4 regions of the Streptomyces sp. NPDC041068 genome follow, and region 1 is predicted to be linked to each of the others. Evidence: riboswitches for the same ligand, from Rfam matches in the RefSeq annotation. Region 1 holds a riboswitch; each other region holds the start of a gene.

What was found. A riboswitch is a leader RNA that binds a small molecule or an ion and turns the genes downstream of it on or off. The one in region 1 is predicted to bind cyclic di-AMP.
Region 2: linked by a shared signal. The riboswitch ahead of AB0B50_RS33200 (transglycosylase family protein) and the one ahead of AB0B50_RS36735 (M23 family metallopeptidase) in region 1 are both predicted to bind cyclic di-AMP.
Region 3: linked by a shared signal. The riboswitch ahead of AB0B50_RS30985 (M23 family metallopeptidase) and the one ahead of AB0B50_RS36735 (M23 family metallopeptidase) in region 1 are both predicted to bind cyclic di-AMP.
Region 4: linked by a shared signal. The riboswitch ahead of AB0B50_RS18405 (NlpC/P60 family protein) and the one ahead of AB0B50_RS36735 (M23 family metallopeptidase) in region 1 are both predicted to bind cyclic di-AMP.

Annotation. Positions count from the first base shown of each region.
Region 1 is NZ_JBEZCG010000020.1:112,932-120,486, forward strand. It holds gene AB0B50_RS36720 (DNA topoisomerase IV subunit A) at 1-1,463, opposite strand, end outside; gene AB0B50_RS36725 (pitrilysin family protein) at 1,701-3,065, shown strand; gene AB0B50_RS36730 (pitrilysin family protein) at 3,062-4,447, shown strand; cyclic di-AMP (ydaO/yuaA leader) riboswitch at 4,644-4,806, shown strand; gene AB0B50_RS36735 (M23 family metallopeptidase) at 4,819-5,622, shown strand; gene AB0B50_RS36740 (GntR family transcriptional regulator) at 5,811-6,521, shown strand; gene AB0B50_RS36745 (HPr family phosphocarrier protein) at 6,691-6,972, opposite strand; gene AB0B50_RS36750 (GNAT family N-acetyltransferase) at 7,129-7,555, shown strand, end outside.
Region 2 is NZ_JBEZCG010000016.1:239,413-246,967, reverse strand. It holds gene AB0B50_RS33220 (Ppx/GppA phosphatase family protein) at 1-514, opposite strand, end outside; gene AB0B50_RS33215 (DUF501 domain-containing protein) at 511-1,044, opposite strand; gene AB0B50_RS33210 (septum formation initiator family protein) at 1,068-1,547, opposite strand; gene eno (phosphopyruvate hydratase) at 1,667-2,953, opposite strand; gene AB0B50_RS33200 (transglycosylase family protein) at 3,299-4,027, opposite strand; cyclic di-AMP (ydaO/yuaA leader) riboswitch at 4,032-4,180, opposite strand; gene AB0B50_RS33195 (transglycosylase family protein) at 4,375-5,484, opposite strand; gene AB0B50_RS33190 (cytochrome P450) at 5,634-6,935, opposite strand; gene AB0B50_RS33185 (hypothetical protein) at 6,932-7,555, opposite strand, start outside.
Region 3 is NZ_JBEZCG010000014.1:263,345-270,899, reverse strand. It holds gene trmB (tRNA (guanosine(46)-N7)-methyltransferase TrmB) at 24-848, shown strand; gene AB0B50_RS30995 (PrsW family intramembrane metalloprotease) at 891-2,243, shown strand; gene AB0B50_RS30990 (aldo/keto reductase) at 2,257-3,201, opposite strand; gene AB0B50_RS30985 (M23 family metallopeptidase) at 3,385-4,458, opposite strand; cyclic di-AMP (ydaO/yuaA leader) riboswitch at 4,470-4,617, opposite strand; gene AB0B50_RS30980 (PP2C family protein-serine/threonine phosphatase) at 4,839-5,993, opposite strand; tRNA gene AB0B50_RS30975 (tRNA-Met) at 6,212-6,285, opposite strand; gene AB0B50_RS30970 (alginate lyase family protein) at 6,332-7,516, opposite strand.
Region 4 is NZ_JBEZCG010000007.1:275,844-283,398, forward strand. It holds gene AB0B50_RS18390 (alpha/beta fold hydrolase) at 269-1,117, shown strand; gene AB0B50_RS18395 (M23 family metallopeptidase) at 1,350-2,855, shown strand; gene AB0B50_RS18400 (ATP-dependent DNA helicase) at 2,907-5,483, opposite strand; cyclic di-AMP (ydaO/yuaA leader) riboswitch at 5,750-5,906, shown strand; gene AB0B50_RS18405 (NlpC/P60 family protein) at 5,913-7,127, shown strand; gene AB0B50_RS18410 (hypothetical protein) at 7,232-7,555, opposite strand, start outside.

The DNA of each region.
Region 1 (7,555 bases):
GACACGGCGGCCAGTTCGGAGGAGACCAGCTTGCGAAGCTCCGCGTCCGAATCCAGGATGCCGGTCAGCTCGTCGATCTCGCCGTTGAGCTTGTCGCGCTCCGACTCCAGCTCGATGCGGTCGTACTTGGTCAGGCGGCGCAGCGGGGTGTCCAGGATGTACTGCGTCTGGATGTCGCTCAGCGAGAAGCGCTCCATCAGGCGCTCCTTGGCCTGCGCGGAGTTCTCGCTGGAGCGGATGAGGCGGATGACCTCGTCGATGTCCAGGAGGGCGACGAGCAGACCCTCGACCAGGTGCAGGCGGTCGCGCTTCTTGCCGCGGCGGAACTCGCTGCGGCGGCGCACCACGTTGAACCGGTGGTCGAGGTAGACCTCCAGGAGCTCCTTGAGGCCGAGCGTGAGGGGCTGGCCGTCCACCAGCGCCACGTTGTTGATGCCGAAGGACTCCTCCATCGGCGTCAGTTTGTAGAGCTGCTCCAGGACGGCCTCGGGGACGAAGCCGTTCTTGATCTCGATGACCAGGCGCAGGCCGTGCGCACGGTCGGTGAGGTCCTTGACGTCGGCGATGCCCTGCAGCTTCTTCGAGCCGACCAGGTCCTTGATCTTGGAGATGACCTTCTCGGGGCCGACGGTGAAGGGCAGTTCGGTGACGACGAGGCCCTTGCGGCGCGCCGTCACGTTCTCCACGGAGACCGTGGCGCGGGTCTTGAAGGTGCCGCGGCCCGTCTCGTACGCATCCTTGATGCCGTTCAGACCGACGATCCGGCCGCCCGTGGGCAGGTCGGGGCCCGGCACGAACTTCATCAGCGTCTCGAGGTCGGCGCCCGGGTGCTTGATCAGGTGGCGGGCGGCGGCGATGACCTCGCTGAGGTTGTGCGGCGGCATGTTCGTCGCCATGCCGACCGCGATGCCCGACGAGCCGTTGACCAGGAGGTTCGGGTAGGCCGCCGGGAGGGCGGACGGTTCCATCTCCTGGCCGTCGTAGTTCGGCGTGAAGTCGACTGTGTCCTCGTCGATCGACTCCGTCATCAGGGAGGTGGCGTCGGCCATGCGGCATTCGGTGTACCGCATGGCGGCCGGCGGGTCGTCGTTGCCCAGGGAGCCGAAGTTGCCGTGGCCGTCGACCATCGGCAGGCGCATCGAGAAGGGCTGGGCCATGCGGACCAGCGCGTCGTAGATCGACGCGTCGCCGTGGGGGTGCAACTTACCCATGACCTCGCCGACGACGCGGGCACACTTCACATAGCCGCGGTCGGGGCGCAGGCCCATCTCGTTCATCTGGTACACGATGCGGCGCTGGACGGGCTTCATGCCGTCGCGGGCGTCCGGCAGCGCGCGGGAGTAGATGACCGAATACGCGTACTCGAGGAAGGAGCCCTGCATCTCGTCGACGACGTCGATGTCGAGGATCTTCTCCTCGAACGAATCGTCGGGCGGCGGGGTCTTCGTGCTGCGGCGGGCCATCGCTGCTGCGGCTCCTTCACCAAGCAAGTGCGGGATCTGACGCCGACCATTGTGGACTGTCCCACTGACAACGCCGACCACGACCCGTGCCGTGGCGGCGTCGGCCGCGACTACGCCGAGGGCGGACCGGGAACTTCGTCAGGTGTCAGCACGCTTGCATACAGTGGCAGGACTGACAGCAATTGTTCTGATCCAGTGTTCTGATCCAGCGATGATCCAGCGATCGAAGGGACGTACATGCCCATGGGTCACACGGCCACGGCCGAGGCCGGCTCCGGCGGCCTGACAGCGACCGAGCACCGGCTGGCCAACGGCCTGCGCGTGGTGCTCTCCGAGGACCACCTGACCCCGGTCGCCGCGGTCTGCCTCTGGTACGACGTCGGCTCGCGCCACGAGGTCAAGGGGCGAACCGGCCTCGCGCACCTCTTCGAGCACCTCATGTTCCAGGGCTCGAAGCAGGTGCACGGCAATGGCCACTTCGAGCTGGTCCAGGGAGCGGGCGGTTCGCTCAACGGCACGACGAGCTTCGAGCGCACCAACTACTTCGAGACCATGCCCGCCCACCAGTTGGAGCTGGCCCTGTGGCTCGAGGCCGACCGGATGGGCTCGCTGCTCTCCGCGCTCGACGAGGAGTCCATGGAGAACCAGCGCGACGTCGTCAAGAACGAGCGCCGCCAGCGCTACGACAACGTCCCGTACGGCACGGCCTTCGAGAAGCTCACCGCCCTCTCGTACCCCGAGGGCCACCCCTACCACCACACGCCGATCGGCTCCATGGCCGACCTGGACGCGGCCACCCTGGAAGACGCGCGCAACTTCTTCCGTACGTACTACGCGCCCAACAACGCCGTCCTCTCCGTGGTCGGTGACATCGACCCGGAGCAGACGCTCGCCTGGGTCGAGAAGTACTTCGGGTCGATCCCCTCGCACGACGGCAAGCAGCCGCCGCGCGACGGCTCCCTGCCCGAGCGCATCGGCGAGGAGCTGCGCGAGGTCGTCGAGGAGGAGGTCCCGGCCCGCGCCCTGATGGCCGCCTACCGCCTTCCGGAGGACGGCACGCGCGCGTGCGATGCGGCCGACCTCGCCCTCACCGTCCTCGGCAGCGGCGAGTCCTCGCGGCTCTACAACCGGCTCGTGCGCCGTGACCGCACCGCCGTCGCCGCCGGGTTCGGCCTGCTGCGCCTCGCCGGAGCGCCCTCGCTCGGCTGGCTGGACGTGAAGACCTCCGGCGACGTCGAGGTGCCCGTCATCGAGGCCGCCGTCGACGAGGAGCTCGCCCGCTTCGCCGCGGAGGGCCCCACTCCGGAGGAGATGGAGCGCGCCCAGGCGCAGTTGGAGCGCGAGTGGCTCGACCGGCTCGGCACGGTCGCGGGCCGCGCCGACGAACTGTGCCGGTACGCCGTCCTGTTCGGCGACCCGCAGCTCGCCCTCACCGCTGTCCAGCGCGTCCTCGCCGTCACCGCGGAAGAGGTCCAGGAGGTCGCCGAGGCCCGGCTGCGCCCGGACAACCGCGCGGTGCTCGTGTACGAGCCCGTGTCCGCCGCCGACGAGACCGCCGACGAGAACACCGGTGACGCCGAGGAAGAGGAGGCGGCGAAGTGACCGAGGCCGCGACGATGCAGTTCCATCCCCAGCCCCAGGCGGGCACGGCCAAGCCGTGGGCCTTCCCCGCGCCCGAGCGCGGCGCGCTCCCCAACGGCCTCACCGTGCTGCGCTGCCACCGCCCCGGCCAGCAGGTCGTCGCCGTCGAGATCCACCTCGAAGCGCCCCTGGACGCCGAGCCCGAGGGCCTCGACGGCGTCGCCACGATCATGGCGAGGGCCTTCAACGAGGGCACGGACAAGCACTCCGCCGAGGAGTTCGCCGCCGAGCTCGACCGCTGCGGTGCGACGCTCGACGCGCACGCCGACCACCCCGGTGTCCGCGTCTCCCTCGAAGTGCCGGTCTCCCGCCTCCCGAAGGCGCTCGGCCTGCTCGCCGACGCCCTGCGCGCCCCCGCCTTCGCGGACAGCGAGATCGAGCGTCTCGTACGCAACCGCCTGGACGAGATCCCGCACGAGGCCGCCAACCCGGCGCGCCGCGCCGCCAAGGAGCTCTCCAAGCAGCTCTTCCCGGCCACCTCGCGCATGTCGCGCCCGCGCCAGGGCACCGAGGAGACGGTCACCGCCATCGACTCGGCGGCGGTCCGGGCCTTCTACGAGAAGCACGTCCGGCCCGCCACGGCCACCCTCGTCGTGGTCGGCGACCTGGCGGGCACCGACCTGGACGCCGTCCTCGCGGACACCGTCGGCACCTGGACGGGCGGCACGGCCGAGCCGCTCCCGGTGCCTCCGGTGACCGCCGACGACACCGGCCGCGTCGTCATCGTGGACCGCCCGGGAGCCGTCCAGACGCAGCTCCTGATCGGCCGCATCGGCGCGGACCGCCACGACCGGGTCTGGCCGGCCCAGGTGCTCGGCACGTACTGCCTGGGCGGCACCCTCACCTCGCGCCTGGACCGCGTCCTGCGCGAGGAGAAGGGATACACCTACGGCGTACGGGCGTTCAGCCAGGTCCTGCGCTCCGCCCCGGACGGCACGGGCGCGGCCATGCTCGCCATCAGCGGCTCGGTCGACACCGCGTCCACGGGGCCCGCGCTCGACGACCTCTGGAAGGTCCTGCGCACCCTCGCCGCCGAGGGCCTCACGGACGCCGAGCGCGACGTGGCCGTGCAGAACCTGGTGGGCGTCGCCCCGCTCAAGTACGAGATGGCGGCCTCCGTGGCGGCCACGCTCGCCGACCAGGTCGAGCAGAACCTCCCGGACGACTTCCAGGCGCAGCTGTACCGGCAGTTGGCCGCCACCGGCACCGTGGAGGCCACCGCCGCGGTCGTGAGCGCCTTCCCGGAGGACCACCTGGTGACGATCCTCGTCGGGGACGCCGCGCAGATCGAGGAGCCCGTCAGGGCCCTCGGGATCGGCGACGTGAGCGTGGTCACGGGCTGAGTGGCAGTCAGGACATATCGGGACCCCGGCGACTGTTTCGGCCGCCGGGGTCCTCATATGTCCGAATTCATATGGAGGTTGCCTGTCTGGCGTGTGGCGTGCGCTACAAAAGCCGAGTTCTGTTTGTCGATTGACAGATGTCCCGCTTAGCGTCGGTCCGGCTGTCCGTCACGCAGTACGCCGCGTCCGCGGCACCGGACAGTCATCGCCGAGTCCCCGTACGGCGCGAGCCAGGGGAGCCGGGGACCCACATGTCCCCTGGGGTGAATCGGGCACCTTGCCGCGAGGCGAGGGATCCGTAGGAGACCTTCCTGCTCCGAACCCGTCAGCTAACCCGGTAGGCGAGAAGGAAGGAAAGGATCAGCCGCTTCATGGCGTTCACCCGTGCCACCGGGAAGCACCGTCGTCCGAGCCGCCTGACGCGCACGACCGCGAACGCCGCGGGCGTCGCCGCGCTCACCACCACCGGCGTCATCGGAGGCCTCGCGGGTCCGGCGTTCGCCGCGGCCGACGACGCGGCCATCGAGCACACCGGCCTCACCCAGGCGATCTCCGTGGGCGACTCGCTCGCCGCGAGCATCGACGCGCAGGCCGCCGCGCAGCAGCAGGCCGCCGACGACGCCGCTGCCGCCCAGAAGGCCGAAGAGGCCGCCAAGAAGAAGGCGGCCGAGGAGAAGCGCAAGGCCGAGGCCGAGGCCAAGGCGAAGGCCAAGAAGGAGCGCGAGGCCAAGGAGCGCGCCGCCCGCGAGGCCGAGCGCAAGCGCCTGAACACCTACGTCTCGCCGATCAGCGGCTCGTACGTCTCCACGGGCTACAAGACCGGCGGTGCCATGTGGTCCTCCGGCAGCCACACCGGCGTCGACTTCCACGCCGCGTCCGGCACCACGGTCCACGCGGTCGGCTCCGGCACCGTCGTCGAGGCCGGCTGGGGCGGTGCCTACGGCAACAACGTGGTCATCAAGATGAACGACGGCACGTACACCCAGTACGGCCACATGTCGTCCCTCAGCGTCACCGTCGGCCAGACGGTGACCCCGGGCCAGCAGATAGGCCTCTCGGGCTCCACCGGCAACTCCAGTGGCCCCCACCTCCACTTCGAGGCCCGCACCGGCGAGGACTACGGCTCGGACATCGACCCGGTCTCGTACCTGCGCTCGCACGGCGTCAACGTCTGACGGCTCCCGTACGGCTCCGAAAGCCCCGGCTCGCACAGAGCCGGGGCTTTCTCCGTTCTTGGCCAAAAGATATCCATGGATTCCGGTCCGCCGTCGGAAATTCCGGCGCCCTGCAATAGAGTCACGGAACGAGCGAGAACGAGCGTCGGTCGACCGCGTTTCGCGGGGATTAAGGCGGAGGTCCGGTCATGCGCATTCCCGCGCAGTCGGTATGCACGGCGATCCGGGACGACATTGTCTCCGGTGTCCACGAAAGGGGCGGCCGGCTCACCGAGGAACTCCTCGCGCGCCGCTACGGCGTCTCCCGTGTCCCCGTGCGCGAGGCCCTGCGCACCCTGGAGGCCGAGGGGTTCGTCGTCACGCGCAGGCACGCGGGCGCGTGCGTCGCCGAGCCGACGGAGCAGGAGGCCGCCGACTTCCTGGAGATACGGATGCTGCTCGAACCGCTCGCCGCGGCCCGTGCGGCGCAGCGCCGCACCGACGCGCACCTCAAGGTCCTGCGCGGCCTCGTCAGGCTGGGCCAGGAGCGGTGCAGGAGCGGGCGCGGGGAGGATCTGCGCGCGCTGGGCGGCTGGTTCCACGAGACGCTCGTCCAGGCGTCCGGCAGCCCGGGGCTCAGCGCGCTGCTCACCCAGCTCCGGCACAAGATCGCCTGGCTGTACGTCGTGCAGCAGCCGGCGGCGCCGACCGAGTCCTGGTCCGAGTACGCCGCGATCGTCGACGCGGTGGCCCGCGGGGACGCGGAGCGGGCCAGGGCGCTCACCGCCGCGCACGCCGAGCGGGCGACGGGCGTGCACCGATGGCGCCATGCGCAGGCGCCTGCGCCTGCGCGGCCTGACGGTCGGGCGTATGTGAGGGATTCGCAACATCCCGTAAACACGGCGGGCCTCCGGAATTAACGGAGGCGCCGTATACAAAGAGAGGGAATTTCGCACGGCCTGCTCTGCCGTGCGCGCGTTTCTTTTTTGATCCCGAAAACGTCTTGCGCATACGTCGATGGGGTCACCCGGAATTCCGGGTGACCCCATCGACGTATTGCTGAAGAACGTGTCCCAGAAGGAACGTGTCCTAGACCGTCTCCGGAAGCTCCTCGAGCCCCTCGGCGACCAGCTTCGCCAGACGGTCGAGGGCGGCGTCCGCACCCTCGGCGTCGGAGGCGAGCACGATCTCCTCGCCGCCCTGGGCGCCCAGGCCGAGCACCGCGAGCATCGAGGCGGCGTTGACCGGGTTGCCGTCGGCCTTGGCGATCGTCACGGGGACGCCGGCGGCCGTGGCCGCGCGGACGAAGATGGAGGCGGGTCGGGCGTGAAGGCCCTCGGCCCAGCCGACGTTGACGCGGCGCTCAGCCATGTGTTGCTGCCCTTCCAGGTGTCTCACACTTGTCTAGACCAGTGTCTCATGCCGTCGCGGGTGCTCTGCCGGACGTACGTCCCGCTCCCGGTCGCCTTTCGACCTCTCCTAGCCTGCCCCGGGCCCGGCGGCCGCGCGACCCGTACCCTGGGCCCCATGCAGCCCCCGTCGGATCAGCAGGATCGGCACGACCACCCCTCCCACTGGGAAGCCGATGTGGTGCTGCGCGACGGGGGGACCGCCCGGATCAGGCCCATCACGGCCGAGGACGCGGACCGCCTCGTCAGCTTCTACGAGCAGGTCTCGGACGAGTCGAAGTACTACCGCTTCTTTGCGCCCTATCCGCGCCTGTCCGCCAAGGACGTGCACCGCTTCACCCACCACGACCAGGTGGACCGGGTGGGGCTCGCGGCCACCGTGGGCGGCGAGTTCATCGCCACCGTGCGCTACGACCGCATCGACGAGCGCGGCATGGCCGCCAGCGCGCCCGCCGACGAGGCCGAGGTCGCCTTCCTCGTGCAGGACGCCCACCAGGGCAGGGGAGTGGCCTCCACGCTCCTCGAACACATCGCGGCCGTCGCCA
Region 2 (7,555 bases), on a different contig from region 1:
GGCGCTCGGTCATGCGGACACAGCCGACGTCGACGGAGCGGGCCGCCCGCACATGGTCCGTGCCGACCACGAACTCGGTGGAGCCGCCGCCGATGTCCACGACCAGGTAGGGCTTGGCGAGGTCGTCTCGGCCTGTCAGCTCCTTGGTCGCGCCCGTGAAGGAGAACTCCGCCTCCTGGTCGCCGGAGATGACCTCGGGCTCGACGCCCAGGATCTCCAGGACGCCGCGGACGAAGTCCTCGCGGTTCTCGGCGTCGCGGGACGCGGAGGTCGCCACGAAGCGGACCCTCTCGGCGCCGTGCTCCTTGATGACGGCGGCGTACTCGCGGCAGGCGGCGAAGGTGCGGTCAAGCGCCTCCTGGGCGAGGCGGCCCGTCTTGTCCACGCCCTGGCCGAGCCGCACGACCGTCATCCGCCGGTCCAGGTCGACCAGTTCACCGGTCAGCGGGTCCGCGTCCGCCACCAGGAGGCGGATCGAGTTCGTGCCGCAGTCGATGGCGGCGACGCGGGTCACTCGGCGCCCTCGGTGGCGCACGGCGTGACGCACGCCCCCTTGGCCCACCACTCGGGCAGCATCGCGATGGCCTCGTCGCCCAGCGGGTTCACGCCGGGGCCCGCGGCCAGCGAGTGGCCGACCAGGACGTGCAGGCACTTCACGCGGTCCGGCATGCCGCCCGCGCTCGGGAAGCCCTCCAGGACCTCGATCTCGTCGCGGCGCGCGATGTAGTCCTCGTGGGCCTTGCGGTAGGCGGCGGCGAGCTCGGGGTCCGTCTTGAGGCGCTCCGACATCTCCTTCATGACGCCGTTGGCTTCCAGCGTGCCGATCGCGGAGGCCGCCCTCGGGCACGTCAGGTAGTACGTCGTCGGGAAGGGCGTCCCGTCCGGGAGGCGCGGCGCCGTCTCGACGACGTCCGGCTGTCCGCAGGGGCAGCGGTGCGCGATGGCCCGCAGGCCGCGCGGCGGGCGGCCGAGCTGCTGCTTGAAGGCCTCGACGTCGGCGTCGGTGGGCTCGGTGCGCGGGGTGCTCGGCGGGGGCGTTTCCATGCCTGTCTTTCCATGTCCGTGGGTCAGTCGTCGGGGCGGTCGGCCTTGTCGACGCCGTCCCAGACGTTCGAGTACCAAGGGCGTGTGGCCGCCCCCTGGTCCGTGCGCCGGCTCTTCGCCGCCGCGGGGTCGATCACCGTGAATCCGGTCTCGCCCGGCATCACGTAGTGCAGCCGGTCCCGGATGCGCTGCTCCGCGTACGCGTCGTCCTGCCAGCGGGCCTTCTCGTCGCGCAGCTTCTCGACGTCCTCCTGGCGCTCGGCCTTCTGCCGGCGCAGGTCGTCGATCTCGGCGCGCTGCGAGACGTACTGCCTTATCGGGTACGCGAGCGCGACGACGAGGGAGCAGAGCACGAGCGCGAGGAGGGCCGCGCGCCCGGTGAGCCGGGAGCGGCGGGCCTGGCGCTTGGTCTGCGAGCGGTAGACCCGCTCGGCGGTCTGCTCGCCGAGCAGCTTGAGGCGGGTCGCCGTGGAGAACCGGTCCTTGGTCCCGGCCTTGGCCATGGTTCCGCCTCCCCAGTGCAGCGCGCCGGCGCCTCAACGTACCTACGTCCCCGCACACGGTACGGGACCGCGTGCGGGGACGTAGGTAACCCGGCGTCACGACCGGGCCTCGCGCTTGATCAGCCCTTGAAGCGCGGGAAGGCGCTGCGGCCGGCGTAGACCGCGGCGTCGTCGAGGATCTCCTCGATGCGCAGGAGCTGGTTGTACTTGGCGACGCGCTCGGAGCGGGCCGGGGCGCCGGTCTTGATCTGGCCGCAGTTGGTGGCGACGGCCAGGTCGGCGATGGTGACGTCCTCGGTCTCGCCGGAGCGGTGGGACATCATGCACTTGAAGCCGTTGCGCTGGGCCATCTCGACGGCGTCCAGGGTCTCGGTCAGCGAACCGATCTGGTTGACCTTGACGAGCAGGGCGTTGGCCGAGTTCTCCTCGATGCCGCGGGCCAGGCGCTCCGGGTTGGTGACGAACAGGTCGTCGCCCACCAGCTGCACCTTGTCGCCGAGCTTCTCGGTGATGACGTTCCAGCCGGCCCAGTCGTCCTCGAACAGCGGGTCCTCGATGGAGACGAGCGGGTACGAGGCGACGAGCTCCTCGTAGTACTCGGTCATCTCGGCGGCCGAGCGCTCCTTGCCCTCGAACTGGTACTTGCCGTCCTTGTAGAACTCGGACGCGGCGACGTCGAGGGCGAGCGCGATCTGCTCGCCGGGGACGTAACCGGCCTGCTTGATGGCCTCGAGGATGAGGTCGAGGGCGGCGCGGTTGGAGTCCAGGTTCGGGGCGAAGCCGCCCTCGTCGCCGAGGCCGGTCGACAGACCCTTGTCCTTCAGGACCTTCTTGAGGGTGTGGTAGACCTCGGTGCCCCAGCGCAGGGCCTCGGAGAAGGACTCCGCGCCGATCGGGGCGATCATGAACTCCTGGATGTCGACGTTGGAGTCGGCGTGCGACCCACCGTTCAGGATGTTCATCATCGGGACGGGCAGCAGGTGCGCGTTCGGGCCGCCGAGGTAGCGGAACAGCGGCAGGTCGCTGGCCTCGGAGGCGGCGTGCGCGACGGCGAGCGAGACGCCGAGGATGGCGTTGGCGCCGAGCGAGCCCTTGTTGTCGGTGGCGTCCAGGTCGAACATGGCCTGGTCGATCAGACGCTGCTCGGTGGCGTCGTAGCCGACGAGCTCCGGGCCGATCTGCTCGATGACGGCGAGGACGGCCTTCTCGACACCCTTGCCCTGGTAACGGTTCGGGTCACCGTCGCGGAGCTCGATGGCCTCGAAGGCACCGGTGGAGGCACCGGACGGAACGGCGGCACGACCCGTGCTGCCGTCGTCGAGGCCGACCTCGACCTCGACCGTGGGGTTGCCTCGGGAGTCCAGGATTTCCCGGGCTACGACGACGTCGATGGACGGCACGAGCATCTCCTTCTGGGAGTGTGACGCGAATACGCGATGACGCAGGCCGCTTCGGCCCTGCGTCTCCTGAGCCTAACGGGCTCCGGAGCTTCGGCCAGCCGACCGCCCGTCCCGTGGGACGGCCAAGGGCCCAAATACCTGGGAAACGGGACGGAAGGCCGCGTTTCTACTGACTGGTAGCTCGCTAGGGGCGAACACGGGGCCGGGCTGCGGGGGGCCGGGGGCTCCGGCATTTCGGGGGCGGACATGGCCCGGCCCCGGTGCGTACGGGGGATACGCGCACCGGGGCCGGGAGCCCGTGGGGACGGGGGCCGGCCGTGCGTCCGCCGAGGCACGGCCGGGGTGGGGCCTTTAGCTGAGGTGCAGCTGCTGGCCCGGGTAGATGAAGTCGGCGTCGTCGATGATGTCGCCGTTGAGCTTGTAGACCTTCTGCCAGCCGCCCTTGACCTTGTGGTCCTCGGCGATCTTGGACAGGGTGTCGCCCGTCTTGACCTTGTACTCGCCGTCGCCCTTCTTGACCGTCTTGCCGGTCGGGGTCTCGACGGTCTTCTTGGTCTCGGTCTGCGGCGTCGGCTGCGGCTTCGGCGCGGCCTGCTGCTGCGGGGCCTGCTGCTGCGGAGCGGCCTGCTGCTGCGTCTTCTGCGGCTGCGGCTTGGTCTGCTGCTGCGGCTGCTGGGTCTCCTGCTGCGAGCCGCCGCCGTTGTACGCGGCGCCCGAGAGGCCGACGCCACAGCTCGGCCAGGCGCCCTTGCCCTGACCCGCGAGGACCTTCTCGGCGATCTCGATCTGCTGGGCCTTGGTGGCCTTGTCGGCGGTGGGCGCGTACTTGGTGCCGCCGTACGCGGCCCAGGTGGAGGCGGAGAACTGCACGCCGCCGTAGTAGCCGTTGCCGGTGTTGATGGCCCAGTTGCCGCCGGACTCGCACTGGGCGACCGCGTCCCACTCGGCACCGGTGGCGGCGTTGGCCGAACCGGCCGCCATCAGCGGGGCGGCGACGGCCGCGCCGGTGACGCCGACGAGCGTGGCGACACGGGTGGCCTTGGACGGGCGACGGTGCTTGCCCTTGCCGGAAAGCAGCATGAGTTGATCCCCTACACCGACGCCTGCGAGGTGAGCTGTCGGGTTCGGGCCGATGTGGTTGCCCGGCCGCGCTTCCTAGAGCGCGACTTCACCCCTAGCCGTTTCCGGCACTTACCTTGGGTCCCCCGCTCCTGCCTACGGCGCTCTTGAGCGACGACTGTTCCCGTCCGGCCGTTGGCAGGATTCGGCGTACCGACCGGCGGGGCCCGCAGTGGCGAGCGGTCACGACCGTAGCCACGCAATCCACCGAATTTCAAAGACGATCAGGTCTTCTGAGACCCATCTCTCACTCGCGCCAAACCGGACATTCGGCACGAAGACCCCGCCCGACTCTTCGTCAACTTCCGTTACTTTTCGCCCAGATCGAGGCTCTGACCGGGGAGGATGAGGTCCGGGTCGGCTCCGACGGTCTTCTTGTTCTCGCTGTAGAGCTCGTGCCATCCGCCGTCGACGTCGAGGTCGTGCGCGATGACCGAGAGGCTGTCCCCGGAGCGCACCGTGTACGTCCCGTCGGCGACCTCGTCCGTGCGGTCGCCGCCGCGCGACGCGTGCCGCCCGGGACGGTCACCCTCACCACCGGCGGACGGGCTCTCGTCCGCGCGGTCGCCGCGGTGGCGGCCGGACGCGGAGTCCTTGGAGCCGTCGGAAGAGTCGGAGGGCTCGGTCGAGTCCTCGGGCTCGGGCGAAGTGGTGTCCTTCTGGCCGGACTTGCCGGAGTCGCCCTTGCCGTCGGCCTTGTCGCCCTTCCCGCCCTTGTCTTCCTTGCTGCCCTTGTCGCCGGACTCGTCGTGATTCTTGTCTCGGGACTTGTCGCCCGTGCCGGGCGTGTCGCTCGCGTCGCCGGAGGGGTCGGCGGAGTCGGAGGCTTCGTCGGACGGCTCGTCCGGCGACCCGCCGGCCTTGCCGGAGCCCTCCTCCTCCTTGTCCTTCCCCTTGTCCTTCTCCTTGCCCTTCTCCTTCTCCGAGTTCTTGGAGTCCTTGGAGTCCTCGGAGCCCCCGGAGCCGGTCGAGCCGGACGGGTCGGAGGTGTCGGAGGGCTGCGGCGTGACCGGGGCGCCCGGGTCGACGTCGGCCGCGGCGCCGTCCTGAGTGAGGCCCGCGATCGGGGCGCAGCTCGGCCAGGCGGCGGTGCCCTGGTCGTCGAGGATCTGCTCGGCGACGGCGATCTGCTGCGAGCGGCTCGCCTGGTCGGCGCTCGGCGCGTACGCGAGGCCGCCGTACTGCTCCCACGTCTCCTGGGAGAGCTGGAGCCCTCCGTAGTAGCCGTTGCCGGGATTGGCGCTCCACGCGCCGCCGCTCTCGCACTCGGCGAGCTTCTCCCACGTCGTGGTCTCGGCGGCACTGGCGCTGGTCGCGCCGAGCAGCGGGATGGCGATGGCTGATCCGGTGACTCCTGCCGCGACGATGAGGGCCGGGGCCTGGCGGGGGCGTCGGTGACGACCATTGCCGGAGAGCATGCGGTTGCCTTTCAGGAGACTGCTGCGACGACTTGAGGCGCCGGGGCGCTCAAGTCGTCGTGAACGTAGCCGCAGTCGAACGCTTGTCACAAGTCGATGCAGCGGAGATCACGTAAAAGTCACATCCGTGATGGCCCGTCAGTTCGGCGTCAATCGGACGTCGTTTTCTGTGCGGTTGTGAACTCCACGGGCAGCGTGCGCAGTCCCCGCATGATCAGTCCCCCACGCCACCGCAAATCGGCAGGATCCGCCGCGAGTTGCAGATCGGGGAGGCGCCGCAGGAGTGTCGCGAGGGCGGTCTGACCCTCCAGTCGGGCGAGCGGGGCGCCGAGGCAGTAGTGGATTCCGTGCCCGTATCCGAGGTGCTGGTTGTCGCGGCGCGACAGGTCGAGGGTGTCGGGGTCGTCGAAGCGGGCGGGGTCGCGGTCGGCGGCGGCGAGCACGACGAGGACGGGGTCGCCCGCGGCGATGTCCTGGCCACCGATGCTGAGCGGCTCGGTGGCGAAGCGCCAGGTGGCGAGCTCGACGGGCCCGTCGAAGCGGAGCAGTTCCTCCACACCGGTCTCCAGGAGTGCGGTGTCGCCCTCCTGGATCGCCTTCTGCAGCCGCTCGCGCTGCTCGGGGTGGGTGAGCAGGGCGTACATGCCGTTGCCGATGAGGTTGACGGTCGTCTCGAACCCGGCGAAGAGAAGGATGAAGGCCATCGCGGCGGCCTCGTTCTCGGTGAGGTGCTCGCCGTGGTCGGAGGCGCGGATGAGGCCGGAGATGAGGTCGTCGCCGGGGTCGAGGCGCTTCCTGTGGATCAGCTCGGCGAGATAGCCGCGCATCTTCTTCACGGACCGCGCGACACCGCCCCGCGGGCCCCCGCCGTGCCGGATCATCATGCCCGCCCAGTCGCGGAAGTCGTCCTGGTCCTCGCGCGGGACGCCGAGCAGGTCGCAGATGGCGTAGATGGGGAGGGGGAAGGCGAACTCGTGGATGAGGTCGGCGGTGCCTTCCTCGACGAACCGGTCGATGAGGTCGTCCGTCAACTCCTGTACCCGTGGTGCGAATTCGGCGACGCGGCGCGGGGTGAACGCCTTGGAGACGAGGCGCCGGAGGCGGGTGTGGTCCGGCGGGTCGATGTTGAGCAGATGCGTCATCAGGTTGGCGCTGCGCTCACCCGGGATGCCGGTCTTGCTCTTCGCGTGCGCGGGCTCGTCGTGATGGGCCGGGTTCTTGCTGAGCTGCTGGTCGGCGAGGGCCTGCCGGGCGTCCGCGTACCGAGTGACGAGCCAGGCCTCGACCCCGCTGGGCAGCCGCTGCTTGCTGACGGCTTCGTTCTCCCGGAGCCAGGCGTAAGCGGGGTAGGGGTCGGTGGCGAACTCCCAGGTGAAGAGCTCGGGCCCCTGGGCCTCGGGCGGGGTCTCCGGGTCGTCCGCGGCTGCGGACGGGACGGTCTTTTCGGTCACTCCTTGACGGTATCCGGCTTCCTCTCCGGGCCGGACCGCAGGTGAGCGAGGGTGGCGGCGGCCTTCTCGTCGCCCTGCTCGGCGGCGCGCGCGAGCCAGTGCTCGGCGCGGTCGAGGTGCAGCCGGGCGAGTGCGCTCGCCGCCCAGCGGCTGCCGTCGGCCGCGGCCATCTCCATGTACCGGGCGGCTTCGGTGTACTCGCCGAGTTCCAGGAGGTCCTCGCCGACGGGCAGCGCGCTGCCCCGGTCGAGGTCCACCAGCCTGCCGTACCAGTGCCTGGCATCCGCGATGTCCCCCGCGCTACCGGCGAACTCCCCCAGGGCCCGCATCACGTCGCCGTCACCCGCCTCCGCACGCGCCCGCAGGTCGGACCTGGCCGCCGCCAGCATCGAGCCGTGCTCCGCCGGGCGGTGCTGCCGCGCCGCCTTGACCATGGCCCACCAGACGTACTGGTCGGCGGCCGGGAAGCCCGGCGCGCGCAGGGCGTCCGCCACGAGCGTGCCGCAGGCCCGCCACGTCTCCTCCTCCGCTCCCGGTAGGAGCAGTCCGGCGGCGCCTGTCCGGAGTGAGGCGGCCCACGCCAGCGCATCCGTGTACGTCTCCTCCCTCTCCATGGGCTG
Region 3 (7,555 bases), on a different contig from region 1:
GGCCCGCGTAAAATTGCCGCACTGTGTCTGACTCACCCAACACCCCCGAAGCCGACCGGCCGACCGGTCGTCCGCAGGCCGCGCCGCGGTTTCCCGGCGGGCCGTCGCCCGACCCCGCGGGATCGCACCACGAGCGGCGGATCCGCAGCTTTCAGCCCCGTCGCAGCCGGGTGACCACCAGCCAGGGCGACGCCCTGCGCCGGCTCTGGCCCACATGGGGCCTGGACATCGACGGGCTGCGCACGCTGGACCTCGCCAAGCTGTTCGAGGACGAGAAGCGGCCCGTCGAGCGCATCGTCCTGGAGATCGGCTTCGGCATGGGCGAGGCCACCGCCCAGATGGCCGCCGACGACCCGGACACCGGCATCCTCGCCGTCGACGTGCACACCCCGGGCCAGGGCAACCTCCTCGGCCTCGCCGAGCGGAACGGCCTGACCAACGTCCGCGTGGCCAACGGCGACGCGATCATCCTGCTCCGCGAGATGCTCCCGCCCGCCTCGCTCGACGGCCTGCGCGTCTACTTCCCCGACCCCTGGCCCAAGGCCCGCCACCACAAGCGCCGCCTGATCCAGCCGGAGTTCCTGACGCTGGCCGCGCCCTCCCTCAAGCCCGGCGCGATCCTGCACTGCGCGACGGACTGGGAGGAGTACGCCGAGCAGATGCTGGAGGTGCTGACCGAGCACCCCGACTTCGAGAACACGCAGCCCGACGGCGGGTACGCACCGCGGCCCTCCTTCCGCCCCCTCACCCGCTTCGAGGGCCAGGGCCTGGACAAGGGCCACGTCGTCCACGACCTGCTGTTCCGCCGAAGCCAAACCGGAGGGTCCGGCTCCGCCCCGCAGAGCTGAGGCACCGTCGCGGCCACCCCCATCCCTCGTTAGGGTCAACGAGTGGCCATCAGTCCTCCGTATCCGATACCCCCCGAGGCGCCCGCCCCGGGGGAGCTGCGCCGTGCCCGCTGGTGGCAGCGGCGCGCGATACGCGTGGCCGCCCTCGTCACGCTGCTCGCCCTCTCGGGCCTGGTGATCCTCGCCCTGGTCAGGGAGCAGACCGGCACCCAGGGCTTCCTGGTCGGGCTCGGCCTCGCGACCGTGCCCGTGCCGCTGCTCGTCGCCGCGTTCCGCTGGCTGGACCGGGTGGCACCGGGCCCCTGGCGGAACCTCCTCTTCTCCTTCTCGTGGGGTGCCTGCGCGGCCGCGCTCATCGCGATCGTCGCGAACAGCTTCGCGATCCGCTGGATAGCCACCGCCACCGCCGACCCCACCAGCGCCGACACCCTCGGCGCGACCGTCATCGCCCCGATCGTCGAGGAGAGCGCGAAGGCGGCGGCGGTCCTGCTCGTCTTCCTCTTCCGCAGACGCGACTTCACGGGCATCGTCGACGGCGTCGTCATAGCGGGGGTGACCGCGACCGGCTTCGCGTTCACCGAGAACATCCTCTACCTGGGCAACGCCTACGTCACCGACCAGCTCAGCAGTGACAGCGGCCTTGCCTCCGTGACGGCGGCGACCTTCTTCGTACGCGTCGTCATGTCGCCGTTCGCGCATCCGCTGTTCACGGTCCTGACCGGCATCGGCTTCGGCATCGCGGCGCTCAGCGCCGACCGTCAGCAGGTGCGCCGCGTGCTGCTCCCGCTCGCCGGGCTGCTGCTCGCGATGGGCATGCACGCGCTGTGGAACGGCTCGGCGGTCTTCGGGCAGTACGGCTTCTTCACCGTGTACGCGCTCTTCATGCTGCCCTCGTTCGGCCTGCTGACCTGGCTGGCGATCTGGACCCGGCAGCGCGAGCTGCGCACGATCCGCGCCGAGCTGCCCGTGTACGCGGCGGCGGGCTGGCTCACCCCACCCGAGCCGTACGCGCTGGGCTCGATGCGCGCCCGCGCCCTGGCCCGCGACTACGCGTCGTACACCTGGGGCAAGGCGGCGGCCCGCACGGTCGTGGAGTACCAGCAGTACGCGACGTCCCTTGCGGCGCTGCGCCACCGGGGCCGCCGCGGCCGGGCCGGCGCCGACTTCGTCGTACGCGAGCGCGAGCTGCTGGAGAAGCTCTGGGAGCGCCGCGAGCCGGCCCGCCCCGCCCTCGCGTACGCGGCCCAGGCGACGGCGCCAGTCATGCCCCCCATGCCGTACGCGGCGTACGGCATGCCGCCCTACGGGCCCGCCCCCTACGGCCCTCCCCCGTACGGGCAGCCGCAGCCCTACCCGGCCTACGGCTATCCGACGTACAACCCCTACCGCTCCTGAAAAGGACGGGGCGTCAGGCGGAGGCAGCCGTCAGCGCCGCGACCTCCGCCTCCGTCAGCTCCAGGTCCGCCACCGCGAGCAGCGCGGGCAGCTGCTCGACCGTGCGCGCGGAGGCGATCGGCGCCGCCACGGTGGGCTGGGCCGCGAGCCAGGCGAGCGCCACCGTCGCGACCTCGGCACCACGCGCCTCGGCGATCTCGTCGAGCGCGGCGATGACGCGGTCGCCCCGCTCGGTGCCCGCGTACTCCGCGACCTTGCCGCTGCGCGCGCTCTCGACCTTCGTACCCGGGCGGTACTTGCCGGTGAGGAAGCCGGACGCGAGCGCGTAGTAGGGGACGGCCGCGAGGCCGGAGCGCGAGGCGACCTCCTGGAGCGGGCCCTCGTAGGTGTCGCGGGAGACGAGGTTGTAGTGCGGCTGCAGCGCGACGTAGCGCGCGAGGCCCTCGCGGTCGGAGAAGTCGAGGGACTCCTGGAGCCGCTCGGGCGTGATGTTGGAGGCGGCGACGGCCCGCACCTTGCCGGCCCGCACCAGCTCGTCGAGGGCACCGATGATCTCTTCCACGGGGACCGACGGGTCGTCGTAGTGCGTGTAGTAGAGGTCGATGTAGTCGGTGCCGAGGCGCTGCAGGGACGCGTCGGCGGCACCCTTGATGGTGCTCGCGGACAGGCCCTTGTACTCGGGGAGGGCGCCGACCTTCGTCGCGATGACGACGTCGGAACGGTTGCCGCGCTCGGCCAGCCACTCACCGATGAGGGTCTCGGACTCGCCGCCCTTGTTGCCCTCCACCCAGAACGAGTAGGCGTCAGCGGTGTCGATGAAGTTGCCGCCCGCCGCGGTGTAGGCGTCGAGCACGGCGAAGGACGCCGCGCGGTCGGCGGTCCAGCCGAAGACGTTGCCGCCGAGGGAGAGGGGGAAGACCTCGAGGTCGGATGAGCCAAGTGTACGAAGAGACGTCATACGTTCCTCAACACGCTTACCGGAAGCGGAATTCCGCAACAGCCGCGGCCGTCCGGGTACATCGATCCGCCGTCCGGGCACGCCGAACCGTCGTCCGGATACACCGAACCGGCAGCCCTGGCGTCGGGGGGTCGCCGCCAGGACCGCCGGGGTTCCGGGGGTACGTCAGAGGTTGAGCCCCCGTCAGGGGTTGAGGCCCTTGCCCTGCAGCCAGCCGAGGGGGTCGATGCCGGTGCCGTCGGGCGTGTGGACCTCCAGGTGGAGGTGCGGCCCGGTGACGTTGCCGGTCGCGCCGACGCGGCCGATGACCTCGCCCGTGGTGACCTTCTGTCCGGCGCTGACGTTCAGCGAGGACTGGTGGCAGTACCAGATCTCCGTGCCGTCCTCGAGCTCCAGGACGGTGCGGTAGCCGTACGCGCCCGCCCAGCCGGCCTCCTTGACGGTGCCGGTGTGCACGGCCTTGAGCGGGGTGCCGGTGGGCGCCGCGAAGTCGAGGCCGGTGTGGTGGCCGGAGGACCACATGGATCCCGCGTCGCCGAAGTGCGAGGTGAGGGTGTACGAGGAGGTGGGGATGGCATAGCTCTTGGCGAGCTTGGCCAGGCGCTCGGCCTCGGCCTTGGCCTTCCTGGCCTCCTCTTCCTTCTTCTTCTTGGCGGCGGCCTTGGCCTCCGCCTCCTTCTCGGCGGCCTTCTGCTGTGCGGCGGCCTCGTCGGCGGCCTTCTTGACGGCGGCGTCCTCGGCCGCGGTCTGCACGGCGGCGTCCGCCTGGTCCTGCTGGTTCTCGGCCTGCTGCATGATGCGGGCGCGCAGTGCCTCGCCCGCGTCGGTGGTGCCCTGCTCGGCGTCGGCGGTGCTGACACCGGCGGCGGTGAGGGGGGCCGAGGCGGCCGCGGCGGTCGTGGTGTCCGACGTGTCGTCGTCGGATATCAAAGAGCCCACGCCCGGAAGGGACTTGGCCTCGGGGAGCGAGTCGGTGACGGTGCCCAGGTCGGGCATCGATATGGAGACCGGCGGCTTGCCGCCCTGCGCGGTGGCGATGCCGCCCGCGCCGACGGCGGCGATGACGCCCACGCCGAGGACGGTGGAGCTGCGGGCGAGTCCGCCGCCGCTCTTCTTGTGCACACGGTGCCTGCCGCGGACGGGACGGATGGACTCCTCGGTGGGATTCCACTCCTCGAAGGGTTCCTCGTCGTACGAACCGAAGTCGTCGTCATTCGGCACGTACACGGCTCGGGGGGCAGGCCGGTTGGACGCCACTGGGGCGCACTCCTTTCCTTCCTTCTCGCCTACCGGGTTAGCTGACGGGTTCGGAGCAGGAAGGTCTCCTACGAACATCTGGCACGGATGCACAGATGCCCGATTCACCCCAAGTTGGTGGTTCCCCGGCTCCCTTGCGGGATTAGGCGCGTGCGCACGGAGCCGCCTCGAGTGACGGCTGGGACGACCGCGCTGCGTTATCGAACGTTAATAGACGGCGGGTCGGTATTCCAAGCCGTTCCGGTTGATCGTTAACGCTCTTCGGCCGTACTTACCGGGACACCGGGGTTCGGAACGGGGCGAGTTGCCCCCGCATGCACGCGCACCGGAGCTTCACATTCCCTTGACAGTGCGTCAGTTGTTATGCGGAGGGGTGCACTTCAGTCACTGGGCGTCACGGCGGGATCGTCGGCGGCCGGCCGCCGCACCGCGAGGAGCGCCATGTCGTCGGTCGCACCGCCGCCGGTGTGCCGCCGCACCTCCTCGGTGAGCGCGGCGAGCAGCGCGTGCGGTCCCCCGCGCCCCGGGAAGATCCGCCCGCCGAGCCGGGCCGCGGGATCGTAGAACTCCCCCGCCACGTCGCGCGCCTCGGACAGGCCGTCCGTGTACAGGAGCAGCATCGCGCCGGGCGGGAAGTCGGTCTCGTCGGCCCGGTCCGGCCAGGTGCCGAGGTCGCCCATGCCGAGCGGCAGGGCGGGCTCGCTCGCGGAGAGCACGCACAGGCGCCCGTCCCCGCGCAGCAGCAGCGGTGCCGGGTGCCCGCGATTGATCAGCCGTACGACGCCCTCGCCGTGCCGGATCTCGGCGAGGACCGCGGTGGTGAACCCCTCGAAGGCGTCGAGCCCGTCGCGCCGGGTGCCCTCACGCGCGAGGGCCCGCTCCAGGCGCTGCGCGACCGCCTCCAGGGTGGCCTCCTGCTCGGCGGCCTCGCGGAAGGCACCGATGACGACGGCGACCGCGGCGACCGCACCCATGCCCTTGCCGCGTACGTCGCCGACGATGAGCCGTACGCCGTGCGGGGTGTCCTGCACCGCGTACAGATCGCCCCCGATGAACGCGTCGGCCTGCGCGGCCTCGTACCGCGCCGCGATGTCGAGACCGCCGATGCGGGCGTCCGGCTCGGGCAGCACGGCGCGCTGGGTGGCCTCGGCGATGGAGCGGGCGGTGGCGAGCTTGGCGTTGCCGCGGCGGACGACGCGGTTGATGACGATCGCGAGCGCGGCGACGGTCATCACGGTGATCAGCTCGGTGACGGCCTCGACATGGCTGGCGACGGCCCTGCCGTAGTGCAGGAAGAAGACGGCGGCCGAGGCCGCGATGCCGGTCAGAACGGTGTTGGCCAGCGAGTAGAAGGGGGCGGCGATCAGCGGGGCGGCCGTGAAGAGGGGGGCCGCGGTGAACTCCGGCGGGGTGAACGCGTCGAAGACGACGCCGACGATGAGGAGCAGGAAGGGCAGGGACCGCACGAAGGCCCACTCGTGGGTGGCTTCCTGGGTGGTGGCACCGCTGTCGCCGGATCCTCCTCGCTGCCCCACCGCTTGTCTCCCGCCGACTCCGCGCCCATCACCGCGCTCCGTCCAGGCTTCCCGCAGCGGGGGAAGGGTGCGACCTGATGTGGGCCGACCGGGTTACGGAGAGCAGGGACGGCCGAGGGTCCGGGACGGCCGGGGGGCACGGGACGGCCGAAGGCACGGGATCACGAAAACACCGAGGGCCCGGGACCAATCAATGGTCCCGGGCCCTCGGCCTTCAGTAGCGGGGACAGGATTTGAACCTGCGACCTCTGGGTTATGAGCCCAGCGAGCTACCGAGCTGCTCCACCCCGCGTCGGTGAACACAACAGTACGCCATCCGGAGGGGTGCGTCGAACCACTTAGGCGTTGCCCGCGTGCGTGAGGGTCTCCCAGGCCACGAAGAGGTCGTCCGTACCCTCGGGCCGCCGCTGCTCGGTGTACTTCGCGGTCTGCGGCATCTCCAGCTTCAGCCGCCCCTGCAGATGGTTCAGCCCGACCTCCGTGTCGGGCCCCATGTCGCGTTGCACCGTGCCGCCGCACAGCCAGTCAGGGGCCTTGGCGCCCAGCTGGTACTCGGAGTGGAACTCGAAGGCGGCCCGCAGCCGCTCCCGCACCTCCCCGTACAGGTCGACGCCCTGGTGGTGGGCGGTCTCCGCCATGTGGGACGTGGCGGCGAGTGAGTAGCTGGCGTGCTTGAAGTTGCGGCAGGTCTCCTGGGAGAGCCCGTCGACGAAGGTGTCCTGTCCGAACCAGTACTTCTTCAGCTCGGCGGCGGTGTCGATGCCGCTGCCCTCCGGGGAGACGGGCAGCTTCCCGTCGGACTCCAGATAGAAGTACGCGGGCACGCGCGTCCTGAAGTGGTGCACGGCCTTCTCGAAGGTGGCGTGGTCGTCGAGGAAGACGGCCATGGCCATGGTGGCGTCGGCCATCACGAGGTCCCAGTTGCCGTTGAAGTCGGCGGACCCGTCCTTGACCTGCGGCAGATAGGCGTTGCGCAACATCCGCTCGAACCGCAGCAGTTGGCCGTCGGTCCAGCCGTCGTAGGTGTACCGCACGGCCTCGGCGGCGCGGGCCCAGGACGAGGCGGCCCAGGCGGTCTGCAGCCCGGCGTTGGCCTCGGTGTGCTTGGTGATCACCTTCGACCAGGCGTCCATGATCTGCACGGCCTTCTCGGCGTGTGCGCGGTCCTTGGTGACGTTCCAGAGAAGGGCCTGGGTGTACGCGGCCAGGGCGTCCTCACGCTCTTCGACGCAGCCGCGGCCGGGGCGGGTGTCGGGCGGGCACTCCACGACGGCGTACGGAGTCGCCTGGTAGTCGGCGGCCCCGTACTTGCTGTCGCGCATCTGCTCGAACGCCGTCAGCCAGGGCTGATCCTGGGCCTGGACGTGCGCGCGGGCCCGGTCGAGCTGCGCCTTGCTGACGAGTACGCCGGGATGAGTGAACGGCAGGTCGAGCGGCCGAGCAGCGGCGGTCCGGCCACCCGAACCACCACCCGAGCCCCCGCCGCCGCAGGCGGCGGCAAGGGCGAGAAGGGGCACAAGCACGAGCACAAGAACACACCGCCCAGCCCCACCGTCACGAGC
Region 4 (7,555 bases), on a different contig from region 1:
GGTGCATCGGCAACGCAACGGGGGCACGGAGCACGCACGACAGAACACGCACCACGCACCGCTCTGCATCACAGGCACCACCCAGCACCACACGCACCGTGCAACGGAATCCATGGGACCCACGGGGCACACAGAGCCGACAGGCCCCAAAGACACCACACACCCCACGGAATCCGCCCCTCGCCCAGCCGACTTCCTCGACCTCGACTCCCCCTAGGGCACACGGGGGACAGAGCCGTCCTCCCGTGCGTCAATCGGGAGGTCGACGATGCCGGTCACAGGGGCCCACCCCTTTCGCCCCCTCAGCACACTGCTGCCAAGAATCCCCGGGCTCCCAGCGCTCCTGAAGGCGACCGCCCTGGAACTGGCGATCCTCGCGGGCCACCTCCTCCTCTATCCCTCGGGCATCACCCAGGAACGCAGGACGGCCCCGGTCCAGCCGCCTCCCGACGCCCCCCGCCTCCCCCCGGACGGCAGGCCCCCGGTCCTCCTCCTGCACGGCTTCATCGACAACCGCTCGGTCTTCGTCCTGCTCCGCCGCACCCTGACCAAGGACGGCGGACGCCGCGTGGAGTCCCTCAACTACTCGCCGCTGACCTGCGACATCCGCGCCGCCGCGGAACTGCTCGGCCGCCACATCGAGGAGCTCTGCGAGCGCACGGGCCACACCCGCGTGGACGTCGTCGGACACAGCCTCGGCGGCCTGATCGCCCGCTATTACACGCAGCGGCTCGGCGGCGACGTACGCGTACGCACGCTGGTCACGCTCGGCACACCGCACTCGGGCACCCGCGTCGTGCCGCTCGCGGACGCGCACCCGATCGTCCGGCAGATGCGCCCGGGGTCGGACGTGATCGAGGAGCTGAAGGAGCCGGCCCAGGACTGTCGTACGCAGTTCGTGAGCTTCTGGAGCGATCTGGACCAGATCATGGTGCCACTGGAGACGGCGCGCGTGGACCACCCCGACCTGATCGCGCAGAACGTCCGCGTGACCGGCATCGGCCATCTCGCGCTGCCGGTGCACCCGGCGGTCGCGAACGGCATCCGCCAGGCGCTCGACCTGGCGAACCCGGGAGCGGACGCCAAGGGCACACCGAACGGGCTCACGGTGGCCTGAGCCGCAGCGGACTCACGGAAACGGACGCACGGTGACCTGAAGCGAAAAGAAGCCCTCACCGATCGAACTAACCTCGAACGCAGAGCCAAAGCTGTGCCCGCAGTCCGCCGAAAGACGGCCGAATGCCCGTTTCCTGAGACAACGAAACCTGCCGAAGATTGTCGCGCCCGTATACCGCCGGGTACAGTCGCCGCACTGCTCCGCCCCTGCTGCCGAGGCGAAAGAGAAGTTGGTGAACGACCGTCACCCGTCGGGGAGCTCGACTCCCCCGCCCTCGGCACCCGGCGCCGACTACGCGCACTACGCGGCGTACGACCACCAAGGCACCCAGGCCGGCGGCTACGGCTACGACACGTACGCCACCGGCAGCTTCGCCACCGACGGCACCGGCTTCGACACCGGCACCTTCGCCACGGACCCCCTCTTCGGCGACATGCCCGGCGGCACCGACGGCACCGACGGCCAGTACGACACCGGCCAGTGGGCGACCACCACGGGCACCCAGCAGACGCTCAACTACGACGCGTACGCCGCGCAGCACCACGCCGCCACGTACGACACCGGCAGTTACGACACCACGTCCGTATGGGCGACCGGCGGCTACCAGCACCTCGCCGACATCCCCTCGCAGCCGGGCCCGGACGCCACGGGCCAGTGGGACGCGGGCCTCTGGAACCAGGCGCCGCAGACCGGCCAGTGGGACACGCAGACCTTCGACACGGGCGCGTACGACGCGACGGCGTGGAACTCCGCGGGCGACGCCCACGAAGCGCACACCACGCACGACGCACACCACGCACACGACCCGCACGAAGCCGCCCACTCGTACGAGTCCGCAGAGCCCGAAGACGCCCAGCCGTACGAGCTCACCGACCAGTACGAGATCTCGACCGAATCCGCGTACGAGCACACGGACTCCGAACCGCCCACGGACTCCTGGGCCTCCGCCCCCCGCGCCTCCCGCGGGAAGAACGGCGGCAACCCCGCCGGCGGCGGCCGCTCGAGGACCCGTCGCCGCTCACCCGCCAAGCGCTCCGCCCTCCTCACCGTCGCCGTGCCCTCGGCGTGTGTGATGGGCGTAGCCGGGGTGGCCGCCGCCTCCGTGGGCAACTTCGGCGGCGACGACGACAAGGAGACGACGGCCTCGGCCCCGGACGCCACGGCCGTGAAACCTTCCGCCGCCAACAACAAGCTGGACACCCAGCTCGCGAACCTCTCGGCGGACGCGGGCGACTTCGCGGACCGCGCGAGCCGCACACAGGAGCGCATCGACCTCAAGGCCGAGAAGGTGGCCGCCGAGAAGAAGGCGGCGGCGGAGGCGGCGCGCAAGGAGCGGCTGCGTCCCAAGTTCGCGCTGCCGGTGAAGCAGCACGGCCTGAGCGCGATGTACGGCCAGGCGGGCATCAACTGGATGTCCGCGCACTCCGGCATCGACTTCCCGGTGTCGTACGGCACGGAGGTCATGGCCGCGACCGACGGCACCGTGTCCACGAAGTGGAACAGCGCCTACGGCAACATGGCGATCGTGACCGCGAAGGACGGCACGGAGACGTGGTACTGCCACCTCTCCACGCACAAGATCTCCAGCGGTCCCGTGAAGGCGGGCGACGTCATCGCCTTCTCCGGGAACTCCGGCAACTCCACGGGCCCGCACCTGCACTTCGAGGTGCGCCCCGGCGGCGGCTCGGCGATCGACCCGCTGCCGTGGCTGCGCAGCCACGGCCTCGACCCGACGTAACTCAGGCCGCCGCCTTCGGCGTCCGAACTGCTCGCGTCCGAACTGCTCGCGTCAGAGCTTCTCGACCGGTGCGTACCTCAGCAGGAGCCGCTTCGGCTTGGGCTCGCCGAAGTCCACCGTCGCCTCGGCGTTCGCGCCCGTCCCCTTCACGCCGACCACCGTGCCGAGGCCGAACTGGTCGTGCGTGACCCGGTCACCGACCGCGAGCGCGACCACCGGCTTCTCCGACGCACGGCGCGTGGCGAAGCCCTGCGCGCCGCCGGAGCGGGAGCGCGAGGAGGACAGCGTCGAGGCGATGCCTCCGGCCGGACCCGAGGAGCGGGACGGCGCCGGGGCACCGACGGAGCCCGTCCGCTTCCAGTCCAGATGGGCCTCCGGGATCTCCTCCAGGAAGCGCGACGGCGGGTTGTACGAGGGCTGGCCCCAGGCGCTGCGCATGGAGGACCGCGTCAGATAGAGCCGTTCACGCGCGCGCGTGATGCCCACGTAGGCGAGGCGGCGCTCTTCCTCCAGCTCCTTGACCTGCCCGAGGGAGCGCATGTGCGGGAAGACGCCGTCCTCCATGCCGGTCAGGAACACCACGGGGAATTCGAGGCCCTTGGCGGTGTGCAGCGTCATGAGAGTGATGACTCCGGAGCCGTCGTCCTCCTCGTCCGGGATCTGGTCGGAGTCGGCGACCAGGGCGACACGCTCCAGGAAGTCGGAGAGCGACCCGACGGGAGCGGCGCCTTCCGCGGTCTCCGCACCTTCCCCACCTTCCGCAGCCTCCGCGCCCTCGGCGGCTTCGGCGGCTTCTGCGCCCGCCGCGGTCCCCTCGGTGCCCGAATCGCCTTCCGCCCGGCCGTTCCCCTGCTCGAACTCCAGCGCCACGGCGGCGAGTTCCTGGAGGTTCTCGATGCGGGTCTCGTCCTGCGGGTCGGTCGAGGCCTGCAACTCGGCCAGATAGCCGGTCCGTTCGAGCACGGCCTCCAGGACGACGGCCGGGCCCGCGCCCGACTCGACGATGGTCCGCAGCTCCTCCATCAGCGTGTTGAAGCGCTTGACGGCGTTGGTCGAGCGGGCCGCCATTCCATACGCCTCGTCGACACGGCGCAGGGCCTGCGGGAAGGAGATCTTCTCGCGCTGCGAGAGCGCGTCGATCATCGCCTCCGCACGGTCGCCGATACCCCTCTTGGGTACGTTGAGGATGCGGCGCAGCGGGACCGCGTCCTCGGGATTGGCGAGAACGCGCAGGTACGCGAGGACGTCGCGGACTTCCTTGCGCTCGTAGAAGCGGACGCCGCCGACGACCTTGTAGGGCAGGCCGACGCGGATGAAGATCTCTTCGAAGACACGGGACTGGGCGTTCGTGCGGTAGAAGATCGCGACGTCGCCGGCCTTGGCGTCGCCCGCGTCCGTGAGGCGGTCGATCTCGTCGGCGACGAACTGCGCCTCGTCGTGCTCGGTGTCGGCGACGTACCCGGTGATGCGTGCGCCCGCGCCCTGGTTGGTCCACAGGTTCTTGGGGCGGCGGCTCTCGTTCCGCTCGATGACCGCGTTCGCGGCGCTCAGGATCGTCTGCGTGGAACGGTAGTTCTGCTCCAGGAGGATCGTCGTCGCGTCGGTGTAGTCCTCCTCGAACTGGAGGATGTTGCGGATGGTGGCGCCGCGGAAGGCATAGATCGACTGGTCCGCGTCACCCACGACGCACAGCTCGGCGGGGTCGTCACCCTCGCCTCCGGAGGGGCCGACCAGCTCGCGCACCAGGGCGTACTGGGCGTGGTTGGTGTCCTGGTACTCGTCGACCATGACGTGGCGGAAGCGGCGGCGGTAGTGCTCGGCGACGTCCGGGAAGGCGCGCAGGAGGTGGACCGTCGTCATGATCAGGTCGTCGAAGTCCAGGGCGTTCGCCTCGCGGAGGCGGGACTGGTACATCGCGTAGGCCTGGGCGAGGGTCTTCTCGAAGCCGTCGGCGGCCTGGGCGGCGAAGTCCTCCTCGTCGATCAGCTCGTTCTTCAGATTCGAGATCTTGGCGCTGAAGGACTTCGGCGGGAACTTCTTGGGGTCGAGGTCCAGATCGCGGCAGACCAAGGCCATCAGGCGCTTGGAGTCCGCGGCGTCGTAGATCGAGAAGGAGGAGGTGAAGCCCAGCTTCTTGTACTCACGGCGCAGGATGCGGACGCAGGCGCTGTGGAAGGTCGACACCCACATCGCGTTCGCCCGCGGGCCCACGAGCTGCTCGACGCGCTCCTTCATCTCGCCCGCGGCCTTGTTCGTGAAGGTGATCGCGAGGATCTGGCCGGGGTGCACACCGCGCTCGGCGAGGAGGTGCGCGATGCGGTGGGTGAGCACGCGGGTCTTGCCGGAGCCCGCGCCGGCGACGATGAGCAGCGGGGAGCCCGCGTGCACGACGGCCGCACGCTGGTTCTCGTTCAGCCCGTCGAGGAGCGTCGCCGGGTCGATGACCGGGCGCGGGGCGCCGTCGCGGTAGTGCGTGTCCCGGGACATGGGCGCGTCGAACTTCCCGTCGAACAGGTCGTCCGGAATGGGCTCCGGGGCGCTGTCCTCGGGCGGCGGCGGGGGCTCTTCCTCGGTACCCTTCGAGGGCTGGAGGTCCGCCAGGAAGCTGTCGTCAAAGAGGCTGCTCATCGCCTCCCGAGTCTAGGCGGCCCCACTGACAACCCGCCCCGGGTTCCGGCCACCTTCCCCTCGAAGCGATCCTCGCCTACGCCCCGCCCCCGGACGATCACCCTCCGCATTCACGGGGCATCCGCGAGGCATGCCCGCATCAAGAGCCTCGTAAAGTCACGAAAATGTATCGGGCATATCGAACATCAACCTTCACACGGAGCACACGAGTTGGCTAGCGTGCCCGGCGGGCCGCTCGTCCCCCACCGGCGAACCCCGCCGGGAACGGGTGGCCTCCGCCGAGTCCGACACGTTCGGAGCCGGGGACCCACCAAGACCTTGGGGTGAATCGGTCCCGTACGAAGTACGGGACTGTAGGGCAACCTTCCGGACCATCCGCCCGAACCCGACAGCTAACCCGGTAGGCGGTCTACGGAAGGAGTCGCCTCCTTGGCGTCGCACCGCAAGCCGCGGACCCGGGCAGCCGGAATACGTACGACCCCCGCCATCGGCATCACGACGGCGGCCCTCACCTCCGTGGCCCTCCTGTCGCAGAGCGCGCAGGCAGCGCCCTCCGCGCCGACGAAGCCCAGCCTGGAAGAGGTCCAGAAGAAGGTCGACGATCTCTACCACCAGGCGGGCGTGGCCACCCAGAAGTACAACTCGGCCAAGGAACGCACCGACAAGCAGCGCAAGAAGGTCGACCGCCTGCTCGACGACGTGGCCAAGCGCACCGACAAGCTGAACGAGGCGCGCCAGGAGCTCGGCTCCTTCGCCGCCGCGCAGTACCGCACCGGCGCCGTCTCGGACACGGCCACGATGATGCTCGCCGACGACCCGCAGGGCTACTTCGACCAGAACCACCTGTCGGACCGGCTCACCGAGCGCCAGAAGAAGGCGGTCGACGACTACCAGGCGCAGCAGGTGTCGGCGGCGAAGCAGCGTACGAAGGCGGCGAAGAGCCTCAAGACGCTGAGCGACTCTCGGGACGACCTCAGGACGAGCAAGCAGACCGTCCAGAAGAAGCTGGGCGAGGCCCGTGAGCTGCTTTCGGAGCTGACCGCCGAGGAGAAGGCCAGACTCGCGGCGATCGAGCGGAAGAAGGAGCGGGAGGCCAAGCGCAAGGCCGAGGAGCTGGCCCGCAAGCAGGCCGCCGAGGCGGAGCGCAAGCGCAAGGCGGAGGAGGCGGCCCAGAAGGAGAAGGAGCAGGAGGAGGGCCAGGACTCGGGCACCGGCTCGGGCTCGGGCTCCGACACCGGCTCCGGATCGGGATCGGGATCGGGCTCCGACTCCGGGAGCACGGACGGCACTTACGCCGCCAAGGCCGCGAAGGTCATCGACTTCGCGGAGGCCCAGATCGGCAAGCCGTACGTCTGGGGCGCCACCGGACCCGACTCCTACGACTGCTCCGGGCTCACCCAGGACGCGTGGAAGGCCGCGGGGATCTCCCTGCCGCGCACCACGTGGGACCAGGTGAAGGTCGGCACGACCGTGAAGACTGCCGACGCGAAGCCGGGCGACCTGGTGTTCTTCTACGACGACATCAGTCACGTGGGGATCTACATCGGCAACGGCAAGATGATCCACGCCCCGAAGCCGGGCGCGAACGTCCGCGTCGAGTCGATCTACTACATGCCGATCCACAGCGTGGTGCGTCCCGCGTAACCACCCTCTACGCGCGTGTGGCCCGCATCCTCCGGAGGATGCGGGCCACACGCGCGTAGAGGCGGAAAACTCAAGTCCGCGCAGGACTCAAGTGCGTGGAGAACTCAGGTCCACAGCACCGCGATGAAGATGTTCGCCGTGGTCAGCAGGCCGACCGCGCCGAACAGGCCCTTGTCGACCTTCTCCTCGTCACGCTTCACATAGACCAGCGCGAGGATCACGATCAGCACGGCCATCTTGATGCCGATCTTGAGGTTGTTGACCGTGTTGTCGTCCGCCCGGTTGAGGCCCACCAGGGCCACACCGGTGACCAGCATGATCAACGCACCGTGCAGCATCGCCGGGCCGAAGCGGGCCGTGCCCTGGCCCATCTGCTTCATCTGGGTCAGGAAGCCGCCCAGGAGCGAGGCGATGCCGATGATGTGCAG